2 regions of the Kitasatospora sp. NPDC022856 genome follow, and region 1 is predicted to be linked to the other one. Evidence: predicted binding sites of a transcription regulator. Region 1 holds the regulator's gene; the other holds the start of a gene.
What was found. The regulator HrcA, encoded in region 1, represses chaperone genes, less so after heat shock. The targets are predictions, from matches to a motif close to TTNGCACTCNGNNNNNCNGAGTGCNAA.
Positions count from the first base shown of each region.

Region 2: groES (co-chaperone GroES) is a predicted target of HrcA. The motif match lies at 4,254-4,280, and genes of this name have one in related genera.

Region 1 covers NZ_JBVHHE010000001.1:527,432-533,934, forward strand. The annotation lists gene dnaJ (molecular chaperone DnaJ) at 1-741, opposite strand, end outside; gene hrcA (heat-inducible transcriptional repressor HrcA) at 818-1,852, opposite strand; gene htpX (zinc metalloprotease HtpX) at 2,113-3,033, shown strand; gene pspAB (PspA-associated protein PspAB) at 3,063-3,647, shown strand; gene ACZ34W_RS02410 (DUF3097 domain-containing protein) at 3,679-4,512, shown strand; gene hemW (radical SAM family heme chaperone HemW) at 4,570-5,799, opposite strand; gene ACZ34W_RS02420 (AMP-dependent synthetase/ligase) at 5,859-6,503, opposite strand, start outside.
Region 2 covers NZ_JBVHHE010000007.1:152,274-158,776, reverse strand. The annotation lists gene rimI (ribosomal protein S18-alanine N-acetyltransferase) at 1-458, shown strand, start outside; gene tsaD (tRNA (adenosine(37)-N6)-threonylcarbamoyltransferase complex transferase subunit TsaD) at 451-1,539, shown strand; gene ACZ34W_RS11015 (hypothetical protein) at 1,536-1,889, shown strand; gene ACZ34W_RS11010 (polysaccharide deacetylase family protein) at 1,950-2,888, shown strand; gene ACZ34W_RS11005 (THUMP-like domain-containing protein) at 2,901-4,076, opposite strand; gene groES (co-chaperone GroES) at 4,422-4,727, shown strand; gene groL (chaperonin GroEL) at 4,860-6,488, shown strand.

The DNA.
Region 1 (6,503 bases):
GTCGCCGGCCGGGCCGCCGCCGGGGCCGACCTCGCCCTCGCCGGCCAGCTGGATCCGGGTGCCGTTGTCGACACCGGCCGGGATCTTCACGGTCAGGGTGCGGCGGGCCCGCACGCGGCCGTCGCCGGCGCACTCCGGGCATGGGGTCGGCACGACGGTGCCGAAGCCCTGGCACTGCGGGCAGGGCCGGGAGGTCATGACCTGGCCCAGGAAGGACCGGGTGACCTGGGAGACCTCGCCCTTGCCGCGACACATGTCACAGGTCTGCGCGGAGGTGCCGGGGGCGGCGCCCTCGCCGCTGCACGTGGTGCAGGTGACGGCGGTGTCGACCTGGAGTTCCTTGGTGGTGCCGAACGCGGCCTCCTCCAGGGTGATCTCCAGCCGGATCATGGCGTCCTGGCCGCGCCGGGTGCGCGAGCGCGGGCCGCGCTGACCGGCGGCCGCGCCGAAGAACGCGTCCATGATGTCGGAGAAGCCGAACCCGGCCGCGCCCGCGCCGAAGCCGCCCGCGCCTCCGCCGTTGGGCGAGAGGGGATCCCCGCCGAGGTCGTAGACCTGCCGCTTCTGCGGGTCGGAGAGGACCTCGTAGGCGGCGTTGATCTCCTTGAACCGCTCCTGCGTCTTCGGGTCGGGGTTGACGTCCGGGTGCAGTTCGCGCGCCAGGCGCCGGAACGCCTTCTTGATCTCGTCCTGCCCCGCATCCCGTCGGACGCCGAGTACCGCGTAGTAGTCCGTGGCCACCAAATGCTCCGCTTGTTCCGCCTGTAGAAGTGCTTGCGACTGGTACCGGTGTCACCTGTGTGACACCGGTCGTTCCCTACGACTCGGCCAGGATCTGGCCCACGTACCGTGCCACCGCTCGCACCGCCCCCATTGTGCCCGGATAGTCCATCCGGGTCGGACCGATCACACCCAGTTTGGCCACGCTCTCGTCGCCCGAACCGTAACCGACCGAGACGACCGAGGTGGAATTGAGCCCTTCGTACGCGTTCTCCCGGCCGATCCGGACCGTCATCCCGGCGTCCGCCGTCTCACCCAGGAGGCGCAGCAGGACGACCTGCTCCTCCAGCGCCTCCAGCACCGGCTGGATGGTGAGCGGGAAGTCGTGGCCGAAGCGGGTCAGGTTGGCCGTGCCGGCCAGCATGATCCGCTCCTCGTTCTGCTCGGCGAGCGCCTCGAAGAGCGTCGCCAGGACGATGGTGACGGCCGGCCGGTCCACCGCCTCGAACATCGCCGGGAGCTCGTCCAGCAGCCCCGGCACGTCGGGCAGCCGCACGCCGACGGCCCTCGTGTTGATCTTGGCACGGAGGTCCGCGAGGACCACCTCGCCGACCGGACCCGGGCAGTCGACCATCCGCTGCTCGACCCGGCCGGTGTTGGTGATCAGGACCAGCATGACCTTGGCCGGAGCCAGCGCGACCAGCTCGATGTGGCGCACCGTGGAGCGGGAGAGCGAGGGGTACTGGACCACCGCCACCTGCCGGGTGAGCTGGGCGAGCAGCCGGACCGTGCGGGCGACCACGTCGTCCAGGTCCACCGCGCCGTCCAGGAAGTGCCGGATCGCCCGCCGCTCGGGCGCGCTCATCGGCTTGACCTCGGCGAGCCGGTCGACGAAGAGGCGGTACCCCTTGTCGGTGGGGATCCGCCCGGCGCTGGTGTGCGGCTGGTGGATGAAGCCGTCCTCCTCCAGCGCGGCCATGTCGTTGCGGACGGTGGCCGGGGAGACCCCGAGGTTGTGGCGTTCGACGAGAGCCTTGGAGCCGACCGGCTCCTCGGTGCCCACGTAGTCCTGGACGATGGCGCGGAGCACGGCGAGCTTGCGTTCGTCGAGCTGGCGGACCTCACCGGCCATGGGGCACGCACCTCCCTCTTCGCACGTTGTCCGTGGTGACGTGTGTCGTTCCGGCATGGTGCGGTCCGCCGGGCGGACCGCGGCCTTTGGCACTCTGAACAGAGGAGTGCCAGAACCGTACCTGCCAGTGTAAGGCCCGGGTCCGACGGCAGGAACGGCACCGCCGGGGTGATCCTGCCCGCATCGCGCGGCGCGCGGGTGATGCCGCGGGACCGGCCGGGTGGCAGCATCGATAGCGAACGGCGAACGGAGGACCAGCGATGTCGACCTCGGGCCAGCCCACCCGCTTCGCCCCGGACCGCGGCCTGACCGGCCGGATGGTCGGGACCATGTTCGTGATCGGGCTCCTGTACGTGGGTTTCACCGGCCTGCTGATCGCGCTGCTGCGCGGCGCCTGGCCACTGATCGTGCTGATCTCCGGCGGGCTGTTCGTGGCCCAGTTCTGGTTCAGCGACAAGATCACCGAACGGGCGATGGGCGCCCACCGGGTGACCCCGGAGCAGTACCCCCAGCTGCACGGCACCGTCGACCGGCTCTGCGCCCTCGCCGACATGCCCAAACCCCGGGTGGCGGTCGCCGACAACGACATGCCGAACGCCTTCGCGACCGGCCGCAACCCGCAGAACGCGGTGGTCTGCGTCACCACCGGGCTGCTGCGGCGGCTGGAACCGGAGGAACTGGAGGGCGTCCTGGCGCACGAGCTGTCGCACGTCGCCCACCGGGACGTCGCGGTGATGACCATCGCCGGCTTCCTCGGCGTACTGGCCGGGGCGATGACCCGGATCGCGATGTACGGCGGCTTCATGGGCGGCGGCCGCAACAGCAACGACTCCAACGCCGCGATCGCCGCGCTGGTCATCCCGCTGGTGTCGGTGGTGGTGTACGCGATCAGCTTCCTGCTGACCCGGTTGCTCTCCCGCTACCGGGAACTGGCCGCCGACCGGGCCGCCGCCCAGCTCACCGGCCGGCCCAGCGCACTGGCCTCGGCGCTCACCAAGGTGACCGGCCAGATCGCCGCGATCCCGACCAAGGACCTGCGCCAGGCCCAGCCGTACAACGCCTTCTACTTCGCCCCCGCGCTGAGCGCCCGGGAGGCCGCCTCGCAGCTGTTCTCCACCCACCCCTCGCTGGAGCAGCGGCTGGAGCAGCTGGCGAAGATCTCCACCCAGCTCGGCCGCTGAGCCGACGACACGCCCCGGAGGGGACCGCCGTGGGAATCCTGGACGCACTGTTCGGCCGCACCAAGCCCGTCCGGCCCGACCTCGACCAGCTGTTCGGCGTGCCCTCGGCCGCGCTGACCCTGGAGGCGGCGGCCGGCTTCCGGCCGACCGGCGTCGGGTCGGTCTGCTTCTCCTCGGTCGAGGGCGGCGCCTTCGTCGAGGTCGAGCGGCAGGTCCGGGCCCTGCTGGACGCCGACACCGAGCGCGGCGGCGTCCCGGTGGAGGCCTCCAAGGACGCCTACGGCTACTCCTGGCTGCTCGCCCGGCACACCCCCGAGGAGCTGCCGGAGCTGGTCAACGACCTGCACGCGGTCAACAGCGAGCTGGAGGGGAACGGCTTCGGCCCGCAGCTGCTCTGCTCGCTGGTGGCCTTCCGCGGCGCCGAGGGGCAGCCGCTGGCGCTGGTCTACCTGTACAAGCGCGGCACTTTCTACCCGTTCGCGCCGGTGCCGGGCGGCGGGGAGAAGCGCGACAGCCCGCTGGAACTGCAGGTCAACGCCATGCTGGGGAACGACCTGCGGCTGGAGAAGGACCTCACCCGCTGGTTCCCGGTCTGGGGCGCGCCGGGCCTGTGACGCCCCGTCGGGCCTGCCTATAGTCACCTGCATGCGCAGCCGCCAGTACGGACCCGACCTCACCCCGCCGTGGAAGCGGCAGCAGCCCGCCCCCGAGGTGCCCGCCGACCGGGACCTCGTGGTCGAGGAGGCCGCGACCGGCTTCTGCGGCGCGGTGGTGCGCTGCGAGAAGACCGCCGAGGGGTTCACCGTCACCCTGGAGGACCGGTTCGGCAAGCGGCGGGTGTTCCCGCTGGTGCCGCGCGGCTTCCTGCTGGAGGGCCGGACCGTCACCCTGGTCCGCCCCGCCGCCGCGGCGCCGGCGCCCCCGCGCGCGCCGGGCCGGACGGCCTCCGGCTCGGTCGCCGTCCCCGGAGCGCGGGCCCGGGTGGCCCGGGAGTCGCGGATCTACGTCGAGGGGCGGCACGACGCCGAACTGGTCGAGCGGGTCTGGGGGGACGACCTGCGGATCGAGGGCGTCGTCGTCGAGTACCTGGAGGGCATCGACGACCTGCCCGCGATCGTCGCCGACTTCGCCCCCGGCCCGGGCCGCCGGCTCGGCGTCCTGGTCGACCACCTGCTCCCCGGCACCAAGGAGCACCGGATCGCCGCCCGGGTCACCGGCGACGCCGTGCTGGTCGTCGGCCACCCGTACATCGACGTCTGGCAGGCCGTGAAGCCCTCCTCCGTCGGCATCCCCGGCTGGCCGGACGTCCCCTACGGCGAGGACTGGAAGGGGGGCGTCTGCCGCCGCCTCGGCTGGCCGGCCGACACCCCCGCCGCGTGGAAGCGGATCCTCGCCTCGGTCGACTCCTTCAAGGACCTGGAGCCCGCGCTCCTGGCGAAGGTCGAGGAACTGATCGACTTCGTCACCCTGGAGGACTGACCGGTCAGCCGTGGGCCCGCGACCGCGAGCCGGCGGCCGACACCACGGCAACGGCTCTCAGTCCACCAGGTCGCGGACCACGGCGTCGGCCAGGAGGCGGCCCTGGAGGGTCAGGGTGGCCCGGCCGCGCTCGTGGGTGGTGCGGTCGAGCAGGCCGTCGGCGAGGTGCCGGTCGGCGGCCGCGCGGCCGGTCGCCGTGAGCAGGTCCAGCGGGATGCCCTCGGCGAGGCGCAGTTCGAGCAGGATGCGCTCGACCCGGCGGTCCTCGTCGGTGAGCCGCTCGCGGCCCTGGGCCGGGGTGCGGCGCTCGGCGAGGGCGCGGGCGTAGCCGGCCGGGTGCTTGGCGTTCCACCAGCGGACGCCGCCGACGTGGCTGTGCGCGCCGGGGCCGGCGCCCCACCAGTCGCCGCCGGTCCAGTAGAGCTCGTTGTGGCGGCAGCGGCCCTGCGGGGTGGTGGCCCAGTTGGAGACCTCGTACCAGGAGTAGCCGGCGGCGGCGAGCGCCTGCTCGGCGATCAGGTAGCGGTCGGCGTGCACGTCGTCGTCGATCATCGGCAGCTCGCCGCGCTTGACCCGGGCGGCGAGCTTGGTGCCGTCCTCGACGATCAGCGAGTAGGCCGAGACGTGGTCCGGCCCGGCGCCGATCGCGGCGTCCAGGGAGGCCCGCCAGTCGTCGTCGGACTCGCCGGGGGTGCCGTAGATGAGGTCCAGGTTGACGTGCTCGAAGCCGGCCGCGCGGGCCTCGGCCACGCAGGCCTCCGGGCGGCCCGGGGTGTGGTGGCGGTCGAGCAGCCGCAGGACGTGCGGCCGGGCGCTCTGCATGCCGAAGGAGACCCGATTGTAGCCGCCCTCGCGCAGTTCGGCGAGGTAGGCCGGGTCGACCGACTCGGGGTTGGCCTCGGTGGTCACCTCGGCGTCGTCGGCGAGCCCGAACTCCGCCCGGATCGCCGCCAGCATCTTCACCAGGTCCCGGGCGGGCAGCAGGGTGGGCGTGCCGCCGCCGAGGAAGACGGTCCGCACGGGCAGGTCGGTGTCGCCGAGGACCTCGCGGGCCAGCCGGATCTCGGCGACCACGTTGTCGGCGTAGGTCTCCTGGGAGGCGACGGCGCCGGAGGAGCGCAACTCGGTGGCGGTGTAGGTGTTGAAGTCGCAGTAGCCGCAGCGGCTCGCGCAGTACGGCACGTGCAGGTAGAAGCCGAACGGCCGCGACCCGAGCCCGGCGAGGGCGTGCGCGGGCAGGGAACCGTCGGACGGCACGGGTTCGCCGTCGGGGAGTGCGGAGGGCATGACCCCATTGTCCCGTACGGCCCCGGTGATCATCGAGGCCGTACGGGACGACGGACGGATCAGGCCTCGTTCGCGCCCGCGTACATCTCGGTGACGGCGTCCGCGTACGTCCGCTCGACCACCGGGCGCTTGATCTTCAGGCTCGGCGTGAGCTCGCCGTGCTCGATGTCCAGGTCGCGCGGGAGGAGGGTGAACTTCTTGATCGTCTGCCAGCGCTGGAGGTCGCCGTTGAGGCGCTGCACGAAGCCGTCGACCAGCTGGTGCACCTTCGGGTCGCCGACCACCTCGGCGTAGGACTTGCCGGCCAGGCCGTGCTCGGCCGCCCACGGCATGATCACCGACTCGTCCAGGCCGATCAGCGCGGTGCAGTAGTTGCGGCCGTTGCCGATCACCAGGATGTTGCTGACGAACGGGCAGACCGCCTTGAACTTGCCCTCCACCTCGCTCGGCGCGACGTACTTGCCGCCGGAGGTCTTGAACATGTCCTTCTTGCGGTCGGTGATCCGCAGGAAGCCGTCCTGGCCGATCTCGCCGATGTCCTCGGTGTGGAACCAGCCGTCCGGCTCCAGCACCTCGGCGGTCTTCTCCGGCAGGTTGTGGTAGCCGCGCATGACGCCGGGGCCGCGCAGCAGGATCTCGCCGTCCTCGGCGATCCGGATCTCGCTGCCGGGCAGCACGGTGCCGATGGTGCCGACCCGGAGGTC
Region 2 (6,503 bases), on a different contig from region 1:
CGGTGATGGAGCTGGAGCTGGCGCTCTTCCCCGAGGACGCCTGGTCGACCGGGATGTACTGGTCCGAGCTGGCCGAGGCCCATCGCGGCGGCACCCGCCACTACACCGTGGCCACCACCCCGGACGGCGCGATCGTCGGCTACGCCGGGCTGATGGCGGTGGCCGGCGAGGGCGATGTGCAGACCATCGCCGTCGACACGCGGCACCAGGGCACCGGCCTCGGCGCGCTGCTGCTCACCGACCTGATCCGGGAGGCCGCCCGGCGCGACTGCGCGGAACTGCTGCTGGAGGTGCGGGTGGACAACCCGCGCGCCCAGCGGCTCTACGAGCGCTTCGGCTTCGAACCCGTCGGCATCCGGCGCAACTACTACCAGCCGGCCGGCATCGACGCGCTGGTGATGCGCCTCGACCACCCCAGTACTGACCCGAAGGACCTGAAGGAAGACCGCCATGGCTGACGAACCGCTCGTCCTCGGTATCGAGACCTCCTGCGACGAGACCGGCGTCGGCATCGTGCGCGGCACCACCCTGCTCGCCGACGCGGTGGCCTCCAGCGTCAACGACCACGCCCGGTTCGGCGGTGTGGTGCCCGAGATCGCCAGCCGCGCGCACCTGGAGGCGATGGTCCCGACCATCCAGCGCGCCCTGGACACCGCCGGCATCAAGGCGAGCGACCTCGACGGCATCGCCGTCACCGCGGGCCCCGGCCTGGCGGGTGCGCTGCTCGTCGGCGTGAGCGCCGCCAAGGCCTACGCCTGGGCGCTGGACAAGCCGCTCTACGGGGTCAACCACCTGGCCTCGCACATCTGCGTGGACCAGCTGGAGCACGGCCGCCTGCCCTCGCCGACGATGGCCCTGCTGGTCTCCGGCGGGCACTCCTCGCTGCTGCTCAGCGAGGACATCACCCGTGACGTCCGCCCGCTCGGCGCGACCATCGACGACGCGGCCGGCGAGGCCTTCGACAAGGTCGCCCGGGTGCTCGGCCTCGGCTTCCCCGGCGGTCCGGTGGTCGACCGCACCGCCCGTGAGGGCGACCCCAAGGCGATCGCCTTCCCCCGGGGCCTGAGCGGCCCGAAGGACCCGGCGTACGACTTCTCGTTCTCCGGCCTGAAGACCGCCGTCGCCCGCTGGGTGGAGGCCAAGCGCCGGGCCGGCGAGGAGGTGCCGATCGCGGACGTCGCGGCCTCGTTCCAGGAGGCGGTGACCGATGTGCTGACCCGCAAGGCGGTCAAGGCCTGCAAGGAGAACGGCGTCGACCACCTGATGATCGGCGGTGGCGTGGCGGCCAACTCCCGGCTGCGCGAGATGGCCCAGCAGCGCTGCGACAAGGCGGGCATCCGGCTGCGGGTGCCGCGTCCGGGCCTGTGCACCGACAACGGGGCGATGGTCGCCGCGCTGGGGTCCGAGATGGTCTGGCGCGACCGCGCGCCCTCGTCCTTCGACCTGTCGGCCGACTCCTCGCTGCCCGTCACCGAGGTGCACGTCCCGCACACGGACGTGCACGGCCAGGCGTACCAGGCGCTGGGCGGCGGTCGGTGACCACCACCGCCGCGATGTGGGAGGCGCGGGCCGCCGACGGCCGCGGGGCCGAGCTGTCGGCCTGGGTCCGCGAGGTCGCGCTGCCCGCGCTGCGCGGCTCGGCCGGTCTGGTCCGCGCCGAGCTGTTCGGTGCGCCGGGCGACCGGGTGCTGCTGATCACCTGGTGGACGGCGGAGCCGGTGCCCGTCCCCGAGCCGCCCGCCGCACTGATCGGCCGCCCGGTGCACCGCTGGTCCTTCGCCAGCGAGCACCTGGAGTCCAGCGAGTACCCGGAGTCCAGCGAGCACCCGGAGACCGGGGCGGGCCCGGAGACCTGCGCGAACCCGGCGTCCGGGCCGGACCCGGAGTAGCGAGCTGCCGGGCCTGTCCGGGAACCGAACGGCCGCCCACTACCGTGCATAGCTGAGAGCATGCTGGACGGTAGCTGGGAGCGCGGCGCGGTGGAGCGGTACGGGCGGGGCAGGACGAGGACGTACGCGGTGGGGGCGCTGGCGCTGCTGGCCGCCGCCACCGGCTGTGGCAGCGGCGGCACGGGCGCCGGGCCCGCGGCGACCGCCGCGACGACGCCGGCGGTCGGGCAGCGGCCGTCCGCCGCGGCGAGTCCGACTCCCACGGCGACGCCCGCCGCGGTGCCCGCCGCCGGGGACGCGGCGGCCTGGGCGAAGTGGAACCTCAAGCCGCTGCCGCCCGCCCCGCCGGCGCCGGCCGACAAGCCGGTCAAGCTCGAACGGACCGGCCCCGTACCGGTGTTCAGTGAGGTGAAGACCACCGACAAGGTCGTCTTCGTCACCATCGACGACGGCGCCGAGAAGGACCCGAAGTTCGTCGAGATGCTGACCGACCTCAAGGTGCCGGTCTCGATGTTCCTGACCCGGGACATCGTCAAGGACGACTACGGCTACTTCAAGCCGCTCCAGGCGCTCGGCAACCACATCCACAACCACACCGTCGACCACGCCCAGATGAGCAAGGTCGCGCCGGAGAAGCAGAAGTCCGAGATCTGCGACGCCCAGTCCGCGCTGACCCAGCAGTACGGCACCGCGCCGCTGCTGTTCCGCCCGCCGTACGGGGACGGCGCCAACACCCCGGCGCTGAACACCTCGGTGCAGCAGTGCGGGCCGCGCGCGATCGTGCTCTGGCGCGAGTCGATGCAGATCCACGACATGCAGTACCAGGCGGCGGACAAGAAGCTGCGGCCCGGCGACATCGTCCTCGCCCACTTCCGGGGGCCCAAGGACCTCAAGGGCGAGACGATGACGCAGATGTTCGGGGAGCTGCTGGCCCGCATCCAGGAGCAGGGTTTCGCGGTGGCCCGGCTGGAGGACTACATCCGGCCGCCCGCCGGCTGACCGGGAGTCCGCCTACGGGAGCGCCACCGGCCGGCCGAGCATCATCAGCGGGCCCTGGTCGGTGCGGCAGAGGATCACGGTGACGCTGTTCGGCCCGCTCGGCTTCAGCTGGCGGCGCAGCTCCTCCGGGGTGATCGCCATCCCCCGCTTCTTGATCACCACGGCGCCGACGGCCCGCTCGCGCAGCAGCGCCTTCAGCTTCTTGATGTGGAACGGCAGCACGTCGGTCAGCTCGAAGGCGTGCGCGTACGGGGTGGCGACCAGCCGGTCCGAGGTGAGGTAGGCGATCTTCGGGTCGATCAGCCGGCCGTGCACCCGCTCGGCCACCTCGGCGACCAGGTGGGCCCGGATCACCGCGCCGTCCGGCTCGTAGAGGTAGCGGCCGACCGGTCCGGCCGGCGGGTCGGGCAGGTCGCCGCCGGTCAGCGAGTCGCCGTGCGGCAGCAGGGTGGCGCGGTGCGGGCGGTCGGCCCCGGTGCCGAACCAGAGCACCGCCTCCTTGACGTCGCCGTGGTCGGAGACCCACTCGGCCTCCGCGTCGCCCGGCACGGCCGTGTGCGGGATGCCGGGGGCCACCTTGAGCGCGCCGATCGGGGTGCGCCGGCCGGCCTCGATCGCCCAGGACAGCGGCGGGGCGTACGCCTCGGGGTCGAACACCCGGCCGCGCGAGGTGCGGCGGGCCGGGTCGGTGAAGACCGCGTCGTAGCCGGTGACGTCGACGTCGGCGACGTCCGCGCAGCGCACCTCGACCAGGTCCGCCAGGCCCAGTGCGGCGGCGTTGGCGGCGGTCGCCGCGCAGGCCGCCGGGTCCCGGTCCACGGCGAGCACCTCGATCCCGGCCCGGGCCAGCGCGAGGACGTCGCCGCCGATCCCGCAGCAGAGGTCGGCCAGCCGCCGCACGCCCAGCTCGGCGAAGCGCCGTGCCCGCCACTCGGCGACGCTGCGCCGGGTGGACTGCTCGACGCCGTTGGGCGTGAAGTACATCAGGTCGGCGTCCGCGCCGAACTTCGCCCGCGCCCGCTGCCGCAGCCGGGCCTGCCCGAACGCCGCCGAGACCAGCTCCGCCGAGTGCTCCCGGCGCAGCCTGGTCGCCAGCGCCAGCTCCTCCTCGGGCGCGAACTCGCGCAGCTCGGCGAGCAGGGACTGCCCCTCGGGGGTCAGCAGGGGCTGCAGGTTCTCGGTGTCCACCCGCTCATTCTCCCCGGTCGGCGCGGCGGGCCGCCCGGGGCCGGCCCGCCCGGGGCGGAGGGGAGAGCGCACTGGTGGAGTGGGCCCTGATCGGACGCACGCGCGTGCGGATCATCGGCGGCGTCGTACGGGAGTGCGGCCCGGCAGCCGCCCGCGAGAACCGTTTCGGGCGCGCCGTTGGCACTCTGGTTGACTGAGTGCTAACCGCGGCCTATGGTCGTCCTTGGCACTCACCACCAGGAGAGTGCTAACGCGAAGAAGCGTGTCTGACCCCCGCGACGGCAGGCCCGTAGGTTCGCCACTACCCGTTAGACAACCCCGTAATCTCCGAAGGGGAGCTCGGACGTGACCACCAGCAGCAAGGTTGCCATCAAGCCGCTCGAGGACCGCATCGTGGTCCAGCCGCTCGACGCCGAGACCACCACGGCCTCCGGCCTGGTTATCCCGGACACCGCCAAGGAGAAGCCCCAGGAGGGCGTCGTCCTGGCTGTCGGCCCGGGCCGCTTCGAGGACGGCCAGCGTCTGCCGCTCGACGTCGCCGTCGGTGACATCGTCCTGTACTCGAAGTACGGCGGCACCGAGGTGAAGTACCAGGGCGAGGAGTACCTCGTCCTCTCGGCGCGCGACGTTCTCGCCATCATCGAGAAGTAAGCAGCACCGAGAAGTAAGACGTTCCAGCCCGCCCCGGATCCGTGTCCCAGTGACAGGGGCCCGGGGCGTGGTTGTTGGTTCACGTAGTCCGGTGGCCGGCGTGCCGGTCGCAGCCCCGAGGGAATAGGGAACATGGCGAAGATCCTGCAGTTCGACGAGGACGCCCGCCGCTCGCTGGAGCGCGGTGTCAACAAGCTGGCCGACACCGTCAAGGTGACCATCGGCCCCAAGGGCCGCAACGTCGTCATCGACAAGAAGTTCGGTGCGCCGACCATCACCAACGACGGTGTCACCATCGCCCGTGAGGTCGAGCTCGACGACCCGTACGAGAACCTTGGCGCGCAGCTCGTCAAGGAGGTCGCCACCAAGACCAACGACGTCGCGGGCGACGGCACCACCACCGCCACCGTGCTGGCCCAGGCCCTGGTCAACGAGGGTCTGCGCAACGTCGCCGCGGGCGCCGGCCCGGCCGCCCTGAAGAAGGGCATCGACAAGGCCGTCGCCGCGGTCTCCGAGCACCTGCTGTCCATCGCCCGCGAGATCGAGGGCAAGGACGACGTCGCCGCCGTCGCGTCCCTCTCCGCGCAGGACACCCAGGTCGGCGAGCTCATCGCCGAGGCGATCGACAAGGTCGGCAAGGACGGTGTCATCACCGTCGAGGAGTCCAACACCTTCGGCGTGGAGCTGGACTTCACCGAGGGCATGCAGTTCGACAAGGGTTACCTGTCGCCGTACTTCGTCACCGACGCGGAGCGGCAGGAGGCGGTCCTGGAGGACCCGTACATCCTGATCAACCAGGGCAAGATCTCCTCCATCCAGGAGCTGCTCCCGCTGCTGGAGAAGATCCTGCAGGGCGGTGCCTCGAAGCCGCTGCTGATCATCGCCGAGGACGTCGACGGCGAGGCGCTGTCCACCCTCGTGGTGAACAAGATCCGCGGCACCTTCAACGCGGTCGCCGTCAAGGCCCCGGGCTTCGGTGACCGCCGCAAGGCGATCCTGGGCGACCTGGCCACCCTGACCGGTGCCACCGTCATCTCCGAGGAGGTCGGCCTCAAGCTCGACCAGGCCGGTCTGGACGTGCTGGGCACCGCCCGCCGCGTGACCATCACCAAGGACGAGACCACCGTCGTCGACGGTGCCGGTGACACCGAGGCCGTCGCCGGCCGCGTCGCCCAGATCAAGGGCGAGATCGCCAACACGGACTCCGACTGGGACCGCGAGAAGCTGCAGGAGCGCCTGGCCAAGCTGGCCGGCGGCGTCTGCGTCATCAAGGTCGGCGCCGCCACCGAGGTGGAGCTGAAGGAGCGCAAGCACCGCCTGGAGGACGCCATCTCGGCGACCCGTGCCGCGGTCGAGGAGGGCATCGTCGCCGGCGGTGGCGCCTCCCTCGTCCACGCCGCCAAGGTGCTGGAGGGCGGCCTGGGCCTGTCGGGCGACGAGGCGACCGGTGTCGCGGTCGTCCGCAAGGCGCTCGCCGAGCCGCTGCGCTGGATCGCCCAGAACGCCGGCCTCGAGGGCTACGTCATCACCCACAAGGTCGCCGAGCTGGAGGCCGGTCACGGCTTCAACGCCGCCACCGGTGAGTACGGCGACCTGCTGAAGGCCGGCGTCATCGACCCGGTCAAGGTCACCCGCTCCGCGCTGGAGAACGCCGCGTCGATCGCCTCCCTGCTGCTCACCACCGAGACCCTCGTGGTGGAGAAGAAGGAAGAGGAGGCCGACAACGGCCACTCGCACGGCGGCCACGGCCACTCCCACTGACGCCTGATCAGTGAC